2 regions of the Leucobacter sp. UCMA 4100 genome follow, and region 2 is predicted to be linked to the other one. Evidence: riboswitches for the same ligand, from Rfam matches in the RefSeq annotation. Region 2 holds a riboswitch; the other holds the start of a gene.

Region 1 (7,831 bases), 1.4 Mb from region 2:
GTCGAGCAGGACCTGAAGCCCGTCGGCGAACGGGAAGAATGCATCAGAAGCGGCGACCGCGCCACGAGCGCGCTCCTCGCCAGCGCGCTCGACCGCGAGGCGGCACGAGTCAACGCGGTTGACCTGCCCCATGCCCACGCCAACCGAAGCGCCGTCTTTCGTGAGGATGATGCCGTTTGACTTCACCGCACGCGAAGCGCGCCATGCGAACTCGAGCTCGAGAAGCGTCGCCTGGTCGGCCGGTTCGCCCGCGGCGAGCTGCCACTCGGCAGCGGGAGCGAAGTGACGGTCTGCTTCTTGGAGCAAGAAGCCACCAGAAACCTGGCGAATCTCGACGGGGTTTTGTGCGAAGTTCTCTGGCAGCACGAGCAAACGCAGGTTCTTCTTCTGCTGCAAGATCGCGAGTGCCTCGGGCTCGAAGCCAGGGGCCACGATGACCTCGGTGAAGATCGCCGAGACGGTCTCTGCCATGTCTTTCGTCACGACGCGGTTCGCCGCGATGACCCCACCGAATGCCGAGACCGGGTCGCACTCGTGCGCGAGTCGGTGGGCATCGGCGATTGGCGAGGTGCTCGCTTCAGGAGCGACGGCAACGCCGCAGGGGTTCGCGTGCTTAATAATCGCGACGGCGGGGCGCTCATGGTCGAACGCCGCGCGCAGAGCAGCATCAGCATCAACGTAGTTGTTGTACGACATCTCTTTGCCGCTCAACTGGGTTGCCTGGGCGATGCCCGACCCCTCGGTCTCAGTGAAGAGTGCGCCACGCTGGTGGCTGTTCTCGCCGTAGCGCAGCACCGAGTCACGCAGCCCGAAGATCTCGTAGCCCACGAAAGCATCGGGGTCTTCGAAAATGCCGTCAATCGAGTCGCCCTCGTCGGCTGCAGCCTCGCTCGCCTCGGCGGGAGCCCAACCGAGCTCCTCCTGCTCAAAGAACCAGTTTGCAACCGATGCGTCATACTGCGCCGTGTGCACAAACGCCTCGGTCGCCAGTGAGCGGCGCAGCTCAAGGTCAGTGCCGCCAGCGGCGACCGCTTCGAGCACCTGCGGGTAGCGAGAGGGAGAAACGACAATCGCGGTGTTCGCGTGGTTCTTCGCGGTAGCGCGAACCATCGCGGGGCCCCCGATATCGACGTTCTCGATGATGTCGGCGGCAGGCTTGCCCGCGGCGACCGTCTCGTCGAAGGGGTACAGGTTCACGATCACGAGTTCAAAAGGCTCAATCTCAAGCGCTTTGAGCTGTTCGCGGTGATCGGCGAGGCGAAGATCGGCGAGCAGACCCGCGTGCACCGCGGGGTGCAGCGTCTTCACACGCCCGTCGAGGGCCTCTTGAAAGCCGGTCACGTCGGCGACATCGGTCACGGCAACGCCGAGATCGCGAATGAGCTGCGCGGTCGATCCGGTTGAAACAATCTCGACGCCGGCTTCACCGAGCCCGCGAGCGAGCTCTTCGAGCCCGGTCTTGTCACTCACCGAGATGAGCGCGCGCCGCACCGCAATGGTGTCGCGATGCTCGTAGAGCGACGCGTCTTTACTCTGAACTGCCATGGTGTTTCTCCTCACACATTCAGGCGTTGGTCATTCCTCGTTCACTCGCCAAGCGTCACAGCGCCGCTTGCGATGTCACGAACGGTTTGCAGCAGGAGCGGTCGCTCCACCTCTTTGATTCGTTCGTGAAGTTCATCTTCGGTCTCGTTCGGGAGCACCTGAACAGACCGCTGGTTGATGACCGGCCCGGTATCGACACCCGCGTCGATCACGTGCACGGTCACCCCGGTCTCGGTTGCCCCCGCGGCGAGCGCATCGCGTACGGCGTGCGCGCCCGGGTAGAGCGGAAGGAGCGCCGGGTGGGTATTGATGAGGTTCGGGCTGAGCGCCGAGACCACCCCCTCTGGCAAAATGCGCATAAGGCCGGCACTGACCACAAGGTCGGGTGAGAATCGTTCAATCTCGGCAAGGAAAGCCTCGCCCCATGCCTGCCTGCCGTCGTAGTCTTTGGGCCTCGTCACGAAGGTTTCGATACCGCGCGACGTCGCGTGCGCGAGTCCTGCCGCGTCACCATCGGCTCCCACGGCGACCACCTCAAAGGGTTCACCACCGGCATCGGCCGCTTCGAGCAGAGCCTTGAGGTTCGATCCACCGCCAGAGATGAGCACCACGATCTTAAGCACCTCCCCATTCTAGTCGATGCGACGCCACGGGAGTTGCCGCTTCGCACAGTCTTACGAGGCAACCTCTGCCGTGTGCGCCGTCGAAAAGTGGTGACCGGCAAGACGCTCTGGCGTTTCCCGCCGTATATGCTCCGCCTCCTGGCTGGCCCAGTCTTCCCAGTACGGCTCGAACGCGTTGCCGTCGCGGGCAATGGCTCGACTTTTGCGCACGTCGAGTGGGCATTCAAGCCAGATGCTCAACACCTGACCGCCGAACACCGCTGCGGCGTCGAGGGTCTCACGGGTGAGCGATCCGCACCCCTCAATAATGAGCGGAGCGTCGCGATCGAGCTCTCGCGTCTCAGCGAAGGCGCCGAGGTGCCAGTCGTACCGGCGGTAACGACCCGTCTCAAGCGCCCGCACGAGCGTTGCGGGAGCCGCGAGGAGGCCTTGCCACCCCTCGTACAGGTCGTCCATGTGCAGCCTCTCGGCCCCCATGAGCGGGGCGAGCGACGCGGCGAGCGAGGTCTTACCCGACCCCGATCGGCCGTCGATGATGACGACTCCGGCGCGCGGCTTGCCAAGGGTTTGCCACGCCTGTTCGGCGTGCAGTAGAGGGTTCACGCGACCAGCTCTCCCCCGGCCATGCGCAACACCCGGTCGGCGATGCGGGTGGCTTCAGCCTCGTCGTGGGTCACGAGAATGGCCGTGGTGCGGGTTTGCCTCAGTAACGTGGCGAGATCGCCCGCAAGCTGCTCACGCAGTTCACGGTCGAGCGCCGAGAGGGGTTCGTCAAGCATGAGCAATTTGGGCGATGGCGCGAGCGACCTCGCGAGCGCGACGCGCTGCTGCTGCCCACCGGAGAGCTCGGTGACAGGCCGCTCGGCGGCGTCGGCAAGGCCCACGAGGCCGAGCATCTCAGCAACGCGCGCGGCACGATCGTCTCGCCCCATGCCCTTGACCCGCAGCCCGTAGGCGACGTTCTCGGCGACGCTCAGGTGCGAGAAGAGCTGGCCGTCTTGAAACATGAGCCCGAAGCCGCGTCGGTGCGGCGCGATTCTGGCGAGGTCTTCGCCGCCCCACAGCACGGTGCCCTCTGCGAGCGGCTCGAGCCCAGCGATCGCACGCAGCAGTGTCGACTTGCCGCAGCCCGATGGCCCGAGAATCGCCACGACCTCACCCTCGGCAAGGCTGAGGCTCAGATCGCGCACGACCGTTTCTGCGTCAAACGTTACGGTTGCCCCCATCACTTCGAGGCCGGTTTTGGCTGTCATCGTTACCATCCTCCCGCGTGTTCGGTCACACGCCAACCCTCGGCCAAGAGCATCACGACGCTCGTCGCGAGGCCGAGCACCATTGCCGCAGCGAGCCCTGTGCCGTAACTCGAGGCTGCCTGGTGCGAGACAAGCTGCGAGATGACCACGGGAAGCGTTTCTGAGCCGCTGCGCACAAGAAACGAAGTCGCGCCAAACTCACCGAGCGAGGTCGCAAAGGCAAAGCCGATTGAGAGCCCGAAGGCTCGGCTGAGCGCGGGCAGCTCGATCGTGCGAAACACCCGTGCGGGCGATGCCCCGAGCAGCGTCGCCGCGTCGAGCTGCCTGGGGCTCACTGAACGCAGCACCGGAAGCATCGTGCGAATGACGAGTGGCAGGGCGACGAGCGTTTGCGCGACCGGGATGAGCGCGGTGCTACTCCGCAGGTCAATGCCGAGGCCGAGGGGGTTGTGCATCGTGAGCAAGAGCCCGAGGCCGAGCGTCACCGCCGATACCCCGAGCGGCATCATGACGAACATTTCGTAGGCGCCCTGAGCCCGCTTTGCAGGCGTGCTGCGCGGCCTTCGCGAGAGCACGAGCGCGATGAGCGTGCCCAGGACCATCGCGAGAAGCGCCGCGAGAAGCGCAAACCGAACCGACACCCAGAGCGCCTCAAATACCGTGGTGGCAAGAGGCGATTCTTCTGGCGGATCGACGAGAAATCGGTAGTGGTCGAACGTCAGTGATCCATCTGAGCGTCTGAGCGAGCGTACCCCCAGCGAGAGGATCGGAAGCACGTGCAGCGTGAGCACCGTGACGGCGAAGACGGTGAGCACAGCGGCGTGTTTACGACCTGCACGCTCGAGCCTTGCGGTTCCCGAGGTGCGGCGTTCACCTGCCGAGTACCTCGTGCGCAACCGGGCCGAGACCATGAGGGTGATGATCACGATCACGGCCTGCACGAGCGAGAGCACCGCTGCGCCCTGCAGGTCGAGAAACTGCATCGTAAGGCCGTAGATCTCGGTCTCAATGTTCGAGAATTGTTTGCCTCCGAGCACGAGTACGACGCCAAACGCCGTCGCGCAAAAGAGGAAGACGAGCGCTGCGGCCGACCCGATAGCGGGGAGCAGCCGTGGCAGGGTCACGCTCGCCCAGGCTCGCAGCGGCGAGGCCCCGAGCATCCGTGCGGCCTGCTCAGGCCGTTCGTCGAGCGACTGCCAGAAGCCGCCAACGATGCGGGCGACGAGCGTGACATTAAAGAAGGCGAGCGCCAGCACGATCGCGGTGAACGACTGGTCGAGCCCAAGGCCAAAAAGCATGCCGCCCGGCCCGAAAAGCGACTGGAAAGCAACGCCAACGACCACGGTCGGCAGGACAAAGGGCACGGTCAGCAGGCCTCGAATAACGGTCTGGCCCACAAAGCGAATGCGGTAGAGCGCGAAGGCCGCCGGCAAGCCGAGCACGACCGAGAGCGCTGTTCCCGCTCCCGCTTGGGCGAGGGTCTGCCCGATCACCCGCCCCGTGCGCGGGTTCGAGAGCACGCTAAAGATGCCACCCTCGGGGGTCACGATGCCCCCTCCGAGACCGGTCGCAACGAGCGAAGCGACCGGCCACAGGAAGAACAGGGCAAGAAACGCGAGCGGAATCGCGGCGGCGACCCCGAGCGCTCCCCGCCAAAGCCTCATAGACCGATGGTCTCGCTGAGCGCCTTCAGCCAGCCGTCACGCCCCTCGCCAATCTGCGTTGCGCTGAGATCGTTGGGCGCCTCTGGCAACGGCGCAAACTCCTGCCACTCTTCAGGAACATGCGCGCTCTCGTCGATCGGGTACACGTACATGGTCTCGGCAATGGTGTTCTGGAAGTCTGACGAGAGCAGGTAGTCGATGACGGCCTGAGCTCCCGCGCTGTTCTTTGCGCCGGCGAGCACGCCCGCGTACTCAACCTGGCTCGAGCAGGTCGCGAGCGGTGCGCTCGTCGTTGATCCCTTGCCGTCTTCGGTCAGCGTGTAGCCGGGTGATGAGCTGTACGAAACCACGATCGGGTAGGTTCCATCGGCGTTACCACCGGTGAAGTGCGTGTAGTAGGCATCGTTCCACCCCTGTTCAACACGAGCGCCGTTGTCAACGAGCGATGACCAGTAGTCGAGGTAGCCTTCCTCGCCGAAGTGGGCGATCGTACCGATGAGGAACGAGGCGCCGGTCGACGATGACGTGGGGTCGAGCAGCACCGTGAGGTCACGGTATTCGGGCTTCGCGAGGTCTTCATATGTTTCTGGAGCCTGCATACCGGCCTCGTCAAACCAGACGGTATCAACGTTGATGCAGGTGGCTGCGACGTCGATCGGGGTGAGCGCACCCTCGTCGGTCACCGCGTACTGTTTCGCACGCTCGGGCAGGTTCTCGGGCAGGTACGCCTCGGTCACCTCGTGTTCAACGAGCCGTGAGGCAAAGATGTGGTCGACGCCAAAGAACGCGTCAGCGAGCGGCTCGCCCTTCGTGAGCACGAGTTGGTTCGTGAGCTCGCCCCCGTCGCCGGCGGTGATGACCTTGACGTCATAGCCCGTCGCTTCGCTCGCTGCCTTCTCAAAGTCCTCTTCTGGCACGAAACTGTCGTGAACGATGAGCGTCACGGTATCGCTGGCGTCACCAGCGTCATCGGAGTTACCCCCGGCTGACCCTGGCTGCGAGCAACCGACGAGCAGCGCCCCCGTCAGTGCGAGGCCCGAGATGACGAGTGCGTGACGTGTTACGCGAGGGTTTGGTGAGTACACCACAATAGATTCCTTCCTCCGCTGGCATGACCCAGATCAGGTTGAACGGTACGAGCACGCGTGCTCAGTCTCAGTTCGTCGCGAACGAACTCCCGTGGATTGCAGAACCTACTCTACACTCATTCGCCCCGGTTCGAAGATCCCTCGTCATCGGGCTTCGACTCCCATGAAAACTCTTCCTCGAGCTTTTCTGGATCAAACACCGGTCGCTTTCGCTGCCGCCTCGGCTTCGCCGCCTTGCGGTACCAGGGTTCAGCCGTTTCTTCGGCAATGGGATCTGCGATGCGTGAGACCTGGGCGGTTGCTTGATCGGGGTCGACACCGTCGTCGGTCTCGCTCCAACCGGTCTCGCCGACATCGTCATCGCGATCTTCGTCGTCAGCGTGCTCTTCGTCGAGCGCACTGTCTGCACGCTCGTGCTCACCAAAGTCAATGACGTGTGTGCCGTCGCTCTCCCCCGCAAAGGGGTGGCCCTCGTCAGCGAGCCCTGGGGATTCGTCGTCCCAGCTCGCCCGTGCCACGGGCTGGGTGACATAGCGATCAGCGTCGACATCGAGTTCGACGAGTTCATGCTGGTCGACATACGCTGGCTCGGCGGTTCGCGTCTCGTCGGAGCCCTCGCCCCCACGACGCACCAGCATGAACCCGGCGAGCAGACCGAGCGCAAGCTCAATGGAGGCAGCGCACGCGGCCGGCCACACGAGCGGGCCGACGGCTTCGAGACGGCCTGGGCCGAGCGATCCGCTTGAGAGGGCAAACGTGAGCGCGAGCACAAGCCCCGTCACCACGACCGCGGCCGAAGCGATCACGGTGAGACGCAGCGGCGTCAGGCGCCGAAACTCTGGCAGCTTCGCGGCGAGCGCACCGATGACAACGCCCACGAGCACCACAAAGAGCATCGCCAACATGCCCCAGCTTCCCCACGAGTCGGGGATAGCGGCAAGCAGCGGGATACTCGGCAGCGGCCCAAGCAACGTCTCGTACGGGGTCACGCTCGAGCCAGAACCCACGACAAAGCCTGGACCCGCGAACCAAGACACGGCCCAGATCATGGCCGTCGGCAGGAACGCGAGCTGCCCCAAGAAGAACGTCAGGCTGCCAATGAAGTCGAGGTGCATCGATTGCGTGAGCGAAATGATGTCAACGAACCCGAGCAACAGCGAAAAGGTCACGCCGATCGCGCCCAGCGCCGTGAGCCCGAGGAGCAACATCGCAACGAGCTTAAGCGTGCGGGCAAGGTAACGTTCGGCTCCCCACCCGAGCTTCGGCGCGCCTGCCTGCTCGAGCGCGACCTTGAACTTGAACCAGGCGGTGCTCACCACGTCGCCGTGGTGCATCATGAAGCCGCCCCACGCAGGAATAATGAACCAGAGCGAAGCGAGCGCCGTCGCTGCCCAGATCGGTGCGGCGAGCAGGCTCCCAGCTATGACCGCGATGAGTACTGAAGCACCGATGAAGCCGAGCGATCCGCCCGTAATTGCGGCCGCGCCAGTCGTCATATCGTTCGAGAAGCGGTACCCCATGCGCCACGCGAGCGTCGCGGTGACGATGGCGATGAGCAGCGGCGCAAGCGTGATGTCGAAGGTAAGCGGATTGGGCCCGAGGCCGAGGCTCACCGCCTGCGCGTCGCTCACCGCGATACTCAGGCCACCACCGTGCCC
Region 2 (7,831 bases):
AGCACGTCGACCAGGGCTTGTCGCTCACCCTGTTCTTTAAGGACACGGCGACGACTCGCGACATCAACCGCGCGCAGATCTACGCATGGCGCAAGGGCATCAAGACGATTTACTACATTCGTCTGCGCCAGCTCGCACTCGAGGGCACTGACATGACCGAGTGCGTCAGCTGCATGCTCTAACGTCACACCGACCACAAACGCGAAGAGAAGGAAACGATGAACCCGAAGCCGTTCAAGTTGGGCCACGCCGTTCAGGCGATTAACTGGAACCGCATTGAAGATGAGAAGGACCTTGAGGTCTGGAACCGTCTCGTCAACAACTTCTGGCTGCCAGAAAAGGTGCCCCTATCAAACGACGTGCAGTCGTGGGCGACGCTGACCGAAGACGAGAAGCTGCTCACCATGCGCGTCTTCACCGGCCTCACGCTGCTCGATACCATTCAGGGCACCGTCGGTGCGGTGTCGCTCATTCCCGATGCCGCAACCCCTCACGAAGAGGCGGTGCTCACGAACATTGCGTTCATGGAGTCGGTGCACGCCAAGAGCTACTCATCGATCTTCTCGACGCTCTGCTCGACGCAGGAAATCGACGACGCCTTCCGCTGGTCGGTAGAAAACACCTACCTGCAGAAGAAGGCGCAGATCATCGTCGACTACTACGAGGGCGACGATCCGCTGAAGCGCAAGGTCGCATCGACGCTGCTTGAGTCATTCCTGTTCTACTCGGGCTTCTACCTGCCGATCTACTGGTCGAGCCGCGCGAAGCTCACGAACACTGCCGACCTCATTCGCCTCATCATTCGTGACGAGGCCGTGCACGGTTACTACATTGGTTACAAATACCAGGTGGCCCTGCAGAAGGAGACTCCTGAGCGTCAGGAAGAACTGCGCGAGTACGTCTTCGCGCTCATGTACGAGCTCTACGAGAACGAGGTGCTCTACACGCAAGACCTCTACGACAGCGTCGGTCTGACCGAAGACGTCAAGAAGTTCTTGCACTACAACGCCAACAAGGCCCTCATGAACCTCGGCTACGATCCGATGTTCCCGAAGGAGCTCACCGACGTGAACCCCGCGATTCTGTCGTCGCTTTCGCCGAACGCTGACGAGAACCACGACTTCTTCTCGGGCTCGGGCTCGTCGTACGTCATCGGCAAGGCCGTGGCGACCGAAGACGAAGACTGGGACTTCTAAGACTCATCGAAGCCTGTCGAAGGCGCCCCGCATCTGCGAAACCGCAGGTTCGGGGCGCTTTTGCGTTGGTTCGGGACGTGCGGCCGAGACGCGAGGGTATGAGTCGAGCGCGACATGGGCTAGGGTTGAGTTCAGTGACACGGGGTGCTGCCAAGCGCAGCTGAGATTACACCCGTCGAACCTGATCCAGTTCGTACTGGCGAAGGGAATGTCCGAATGAGCAGGGTACATTCGGGGCACCGAATGGGGTGCCTGCGGCTGGCTATACTCGCGAAAGCTCGGCTTCTCTTCGTCGCGAAGAAAGTTGAGAGACAATGCCCGCTTCACCCTCAGGCGCCCTGCTCGATGAGCTTCGGGCGCAATCGCCCCTGGTGCACAGCATCACCAACTCGGTGGTGCCGAACTTCACCGCGAACGTGCTGCTCGCCATTGGCGCGGCGCCCGCAATGGTTGACATCGTCGGCGAGGCCGGGCTCTTCGCCCGGGTTGCCGGCGGCCTACTCGTGAACGTGGGAACGCCCACCCCAGAGCAGCGCGAGGCGGCCGAAGAGGCGGTCGAAGCCGCTCTCGATGCCGGCACCCCGTGGGTGCTCGACCCCGTCGCGGTTGGTGCGCTGCCCATTCGCACCGAGCTCGCGGAGCGCCTCGCCGAGAAGCGCCCCTACGCGATTCGCGGCAATGCCTCTGAGGTGCTCGCGCTCGCGGGAGAGGGGGCGGGTGGCAAGGGCGTTGACTCGGCCGACACGACCGAGGCGGCGGGGCCCGTCGCGGTAGAGCTCGCGCGCCGGCTTGGCACCGTTGTCGCGGTGTCGGGGCCCGAAGATTTCATCACCGATGGCCAGCGGATCCTCCGGGTGGCAAACGGCGACGCGATGCTCACGCGCGTCACGGGCGGCGGTTGCGCGCTCGGTTCGCTCGTGGCCGGCTTCGCTGCGGTGCGCGGCGAGGTGCCTCCCGTCGAGGCGGTCGCCGCGGCACACGTCGTGTACGGCGTCGCGGCCGAGCGTGCGGCGACGGGTGCGGCGGGGCCTGGAACCTTCGCGGCGCGGCTCATCGACGCGCTGTACGAGGTGAGCCCGGCCGAGGTTTCGGCCTCAGAGCGGCTGCGCGAAGAGGCGGTGACGGCGTGAATCTCGGCATCTATCTCGTGACCGACCGCGCCCTGTGTGGCGACCGCGGAGTCGTGCAAACGGTGCGGCAGGCGGTCGACGGCGGCGTCAACACCGTGCAGCTGCGTGAAAAGTACGACGGCTTCGACGAGCAATTGCGCGAGCTCGAGCGCCTCGCCGAGGTGATCGACGGCCGCGCCCTGCTCGTTATCAACGACCGGCTCGACGTTGCGATCGCCGCTCGCGAGCGCGGCATCGCGGTCGATGGCGTGCACCTGGGGCAGGGCGATACTGCTGTGGATCGGGCCCGGGGCGAACTCGGCCCCGACGCGATCATCGGGCTCACGGCCAACACCCCTGAGCATCTCGCCGCGGTCGCGAACATGCACGAAGGATCGGTCGACTACCTCGGCATCGGTGTGATTCGGCCCACCTCGACGAAGCCGAACCACCCGCCGGCGCTCGGCTTCGACGGCTTCGAGCACCTCGCCGCGACGGCGCCAGTGCCCCCGGTCGCGATCGGTGGCGTCGAGCTTGCCGATACCGCCGAGCTGCGACGCCGCGGCGCCGCAGGCATCGCGGTCGTCTCGGCAATCTGCGCGGCTCCCGATGCCGAGGCCGCGGCTCGCGACTTCGTGCGCGCCTGGCACTCGGGCGAGGTGACCCGATGAGGGCCGCGCGGGTTCTGGCCGCGGCGGTCGCGGTGCTGCTCGCCGGGGCGATTGCCGGGTGCGGGAGCGGGGCGGGATCCGCCGCGGTGCAATCGGGGGCAGCGGGTGCTCCTGGCGCCAGCGAGAACGGGACGAAGATTCGCTTCGCGCTCGACTGGACCCCGAATACGAACCACACCGGGCTCTACGTCGCGCTCGAACGGGGCTATTTCGCCGACGCCGGCCTCGACGTCGAGGTGCTGCCGTTTAACAACATCAACCCCGAGGTGCTCGTCGACGCGGGGCAGGCCGAGTTTGGCATCAGCCACCAGGACACCGCGAGCATGGCGATTGCCGCGGGGGCAGGCCTCATCTCGGTGCTCGCGGTTGAGCAGACGTGGGCGAGCGAGGTCGCGGTGCTCGCCGACCGCGACGACATCGAGAGCCCTGCCGATCTTGACGGGCTCGTGTTCGGCGGCTTCGACAACCCCTCAGAGACGGCGACCATGCGCGGCGTCGTTCAGGCCGCCGGCGGCACCGGCGAGTTCGAGACGGTCGTGCTCGCGACGAACGCCTACGAGGCGCTCTACTCGGGGGCGGTCGACTTCACCGTTCCGTATGTGGCGTGGCAGGGCATCGAGGCGGCCAGGCGGGGCATCGAGCTCAAGACCTTCGCGTACACCGACTTCGGGTTTCCCGACTCGTACCAGGTCGTGACGATCGGCCAGCGCGACTGGCTCGACGCGCACCCTGACGAGGCTCAGGCCTTCGTGCAGGCGCTCGCCCGAGGCTACGAAGACTCGATTGCCGACCCCGAGGGCGCCGCCACCGTGCTGCACGACGCAAATGCCGGGCTGCTCCCCGACCTCGATCTGCTCGTTGAAAGCCAGCGCATGCTCGCTGAGCGTTTCATGCTCAACGACGCGGGCGAGTTTGGCCGGCAGACCGAGCAGCACTGGCGCGAGCTCGGCGTGTTTCTCTTCGAAGCAGGCCTGCTCACCGATCGCGACGGGAAACCGCTCCCTGCTGAACCCTCGTGGCAGGACTTCTTCACGAACGACTACCTGCTCGGGTGAGCGTGCAACGTGAGACGAGCGCACCGCGCGGCTGGTGGCAGGCCGTCGCGGTGCCGCTCGGGTTTCTCGGCGCCCTCGTCGTCGTGTGGGAGGTGGCGGTGCGCGTGAGCGGCGTGCGCCCGCAGGTGTTACCGGCCCCGTCACTCGTTGCGGCATCTGGGTGGGATCACCGCGAGGCCATCGCGGGGCACGCCATGGCAACCCTCGGGGTCACCGCCGCGGGTTTCGCGGTGTCGCTCGCCTGCGCCTGGGCACTCGCGATCGCGGTCGACTTCTCGCCGATCCTGCGCCGTGCCGCGCTGCCCCTCATGGTGGCCTCGCAGACCATCCCGGTCATCGCGATTGCGCCGCTCATGATCATCTGGTTCGGCTTCGGCCTGCTGCCGAAGGTGCTCGTCGTCGCGCTCGTGACCTTCTTTCCCGTGGCGATCGGCCTCATCGAAGGCTTCGCGAGCGCCGACCGCGAGGCCGGGGCGCTCCTGCGCAGCATGGGGGCCGGGCGCGTGCGCGAGTTTGTGCTGCTGCGGCTGCCCACCGCGCTGCCGCTCTTCTTCACCTCGCTGCGGATCAGCGTGACGTACGCGGTCGTCGGCGCGATCTTCGCCGAGTACGTCGGGGCGCAGTCGGGCCTCGGCATCTACATGAGCGTGCAGAAGAACGCGTTTCGTACCGACCTCGTGCTCGCCGCCGTCGCGGTCACCGCCCTCGTGAGCATCGCGCTCTACCTCTCGACCTTTGTGGTCGAGCGCATGGTGATTCCGTGGCACTCACACGAACGGAGGGCCCGCCGTGCCCGCACCAACTGAGCCCCGCCTCTCGCTGCGTGGCGTCTCGCGTGACTTCGCACTGTCGCGCGGAGAGAGACGCCCCGTGCTCGACGACGTCTCGTTCGATGTCGAGCCGGGAAGCTTTGTCTCGATCGTCGGCCCCTCGGGCTGCGGCAAGAGCACGCTCTTCAACATCATCGCCGGGCTTGATACGCCGACCGCCGGCAGTGTGCTCGCCGACGGCGTCGACGTGCGCGGATCGGCCGGCCACGCCGCCTACATGCCCCAGAAGGATCTGTTGTTCCCGTGGCGCACGATCGCGCAGAACGTCGCGCTCGGCCTCGAGGTGCAGGGCCGGCCACGCAGGGAGGCGCGGCGCCAGGTGCGCGACTCCTTCGCGCAGTTCGGGCTCGAGGGTTTCGAAGACGCGCTCCCCTTCGAACTCTCTGGCGGCATGCGGCAGCGCGCCGCCCTGCTGCGCACCGTCGTGCAGCAACGCCGCACCCTGTTGCTCGACGAACCCTTCGGCGCCCTCGACGCGCTCACCAAACGCGAGCTGCACGACTGGCTACAGAGGGTGTGGATCGAACACGACTGGACAGCCCTGCTCATCACCCACGACGTGCGCGAAGCCGTTCTCCTGTCAGACCGCATCATCGTGCTCGGCCCCCGGCCAGCTTCGGTGCGCCTGGTGCTCGACGTCGACCTGCCGAAGCCGCGCACGCTCGCCGTCGCCCAGAGCCCCGAGTTCGCGGCGCTCGAGCGTGCGGTGCTGGCGGCGCTGGGCGCGGGTGCTGGTGCTGGCACCGAGGCTCCCGCTGCCGCCGGTGCCGCTCCTGCAAGCGCCGGGCTCCGCGCTCGCCCACGAACCAACGCAACCCCCAAGGAGAACCTGTGACGAGAAGAACCCCGATCCGCCTCAATGCCTTCGCAATTAATGGCGTGGGCCATCAGATTCCGGGGCTGTGGCGCCACCCCGACGACCGCTCGCGTGACTACACGAGCCTCGAGCACTGGACAAACCTCGCGCGGCTGCTCGAGCGCGGCCACTTCGACGGGATCTTTCTCGCCGATGCGCTCGGGCCCTACGACGTCTACGAGGGAAGCGCCGACGCCGCGCTGCGAACCGCGGCGAAGATTCCGATGAACGACCCGATGATGCTCGTGAGCGCGATGGCGGCCGTCACCGAAACCCTCGGCTTCGGCGTGACGGCGACGACGACCGCCGAGCATCCGTACACCTTTGCGCGGCGCATGTCGACACTCGACCACCTCACCCACGGGCGCATCGGGTGGAACGTCGTGACCGGCTACCTCAAGAGCGCCGCCCAAAACCTGGGGCAGGTCGATCAGCTCTCGCACGACGAACGCTACGACCACGCCGACGAGTACCTCGAAGTCGTGTACAAGCTGTGGGAGGGCTCGTGGCAAGACGACGCGGTCGTGCTTGACGTCGAGCGCGACACGTTCGTCGACCCCGCGCGGGTGCACCCGATCGCGCACGAGGGGCGCTACTTCAGCGTTCCCGGCCCGCACCTGTGCGAGCCCTCGCCGCAGCGCACCCCCGTCGTATACCAGGCCGGGGCCTCGCCACGCGGCATTCGCTTTGCGGCCCGTCACGCCGAGGCGATCTTCGTTGCGGCCCCCACGATCGAGCAAACCCGTGAGCAGGTCACGAAGATTCGCGACGGCCTCGAGGCTGCCGGCCGCGGCCGCGATGCCGCCCGCACCTACGCCCTGCTCACGATCGTCACCGCTGAGACCGACGAGCTCGCCGCCGCGAAGTACCGCGATGTCTTCGCCTACGCCTCAGAGGTGGGCAACCTCGTGCTCAACTCAGGATGGTCGGGCCTCGACCTCTCGCAGCAAGACCTCGACGCCCCGCTTGAGCCCGCCGCCACGAACGCGATCCAGACGACGGTGGCGAGCCTGTCGGGAGCGCGGGGCGGGGGAGCTGGCGGTGCTGGTGCTGGTGCTGGTGGTGCTGGTGGTGCTGGTGCTGGTGCTGGTGCTGGCGGTTCTCCTGGCTCTGGCGTTTCTGGTGCTGGCGGTTCTGCTGGCCCGGGCGAGCCTGCTGGTGCGGGTGATTCCGACCTCGGCGGCGATGCCCGGTGGACGCTACGCGATAGCGCCCGCATCAACGCGACCGGCGGCCCGGTCGTTGTCGGCTCGGGCGAGACGGTGGCCGATGCTCTTGAGCGTCTCGTCGCCGAGACCGGGGTCGACGGCTTCAACCTCGCCTATGCGCTGAACCCCGGAACGTGGGAAGACGTCATCGACCACGTTGTGCCGGTGCTGCAGCGACGAGGCCTCTACCCGACTGCGCCGCAGCCCGGGACGCTGCGCGACCGAATGTTCGGTACGGGTGACCGGCTGCCCGCGGCCCACCCCGGGGCTACGTACCGGCGGGGGTGAGGGCGCTTGCGGTGCGGGGTGCGGGGTCACGGATGCGGGGGCCGCGGGTGTGGGGGTGACGGGCGCGGTCGGGCTCTGGGCTCGATCCGCCACGGAGCGCTTCGGGTTTGCGTTTACTTGACGAAAAGCAGGGTGTAGACGGCAAAACACCCTGCTTTTCGTCAAGTAGACCGCGAAATCGCGAAACAAGACCGCGAGCGTCGGGACCGCGAGCACCGGGGCCGCCAGCGCCGGCGCCGCGAGGCCGGCCCGGCCCCGAAACCCCTACCGCCCCGACCCGCCCGCGTCGAGCGCCTGCTGCCAGAAGTCGGCCTCGAGGCGCGTCGCAGCGCGGAACACCTCGACGAGCGCGTCGAAGCGTTGCGGGGTCACGGCGCCGCCGGTGAGGGCGTCGAGTCTCGCGATTGCGGCCTGCGCTGCGCCTTGGAAGCCGGCTCCTGAGTACTCGCTGATCCACTCGGCGTAGGGGTGGTCGGCGCGGTTTTGCAGCTGCGGGGCCAGCGCGGTGCCGATCTCGGCGTATCCGATGGTGCAGGGCGAGAGGGCGATGTGCAGGTCGAGCAGGTCGCCCGACATGCCGGTGTCGAGCACGTAGCGGGTGTAGGCGACGGTGGCCTG

What was found. Region 2 has a riboswitch for thiamine pyrophosphate ahead of thiM (hydroxyethylthiazole kinase). Riboswitches for the same ligand answer to the same signal wherever they lie in the genome.
Region 1: it holds a riboswitch for thiamine pyrophosphate, as region 2 does, so the genes downstream of both, JSO19_RS02045 (thiamine ABC transporter substrate-binding protein) here and thiM (hydroxyethylthiazole kinase) in region 2, are expected to answer to the same signal.

What each region holds. Positions count from the first base shown of each region.
Region 1 covers NZ_JAFEUS010000002.1:393,922-401,752, forward strand. The annotation lists gene purH (bifunctional phosphoribosylaminoimidazolecarboxamide formyltransferase/IMP cyclohydrolase) at 1-1,545, opposite strand, end outside; gene purN (phosphoribosylglycinamide formyltransferase) at 1,587-2,168, opposite strand; gene JSO19_RS02030 (hypothetical protein) at 2,220-2,771, opposite strand; gene JSO19_RS02035 (ABC transporter ATP-binding protein) at 2,768-3,421, opposite strand; gene JSO19_RS02040 (ABC transporter permease) at 3,424-5,085, opposite strand; gene JSO19_RS02045 (thiamine ABC transporter substrate-binding protein) at 5,082-6,173, opposite strand; TPP riboswitch at 6,167-6,276, opposite strand; gene JSO19_RS02050 (cell division protein PerM) at 6,290-7,831, opposite strand, start outside.
Region 2 covers NZ_JAFEUS010000002.1:1,754,836-1,762,666, forward strand. The annotation lists gene nrdE (class 1b ribonucleoside-diphosphate reductase subunit alpha) at 1-182, shown strand, start outside; gene nrdF (class 1b ribonucleoside-diphosphate reductase subunit beta) at 219-1,196, shown strand; TPP riboswitch at 1,327-1,422, shown strand; gene thiM (hydroxyethylthiazole kinase) at 1,511-2,326, shown strand; gene thiE (thiamine phosphate synthase) at 2,323-2,976, shown strand; gene JSO19_RS08265 (ABC transporter substrate-binding protein) at 2,973-4,031, shown strand; gene JSO19_RS08270 (ABC transporter permease) at 4,034-4,837, shown strand; gene JSO19_RS08275 (ABC transporter ATP-binding protein) at 4,821-5,696, shown strand; gene JSO19_RS08280 (LLM class flavin-dependent oxidoreductase) at 5,693-7,213, shown strand; gene tenA (thiaminase II) at 7,478-7,831, opposite strand, start outside.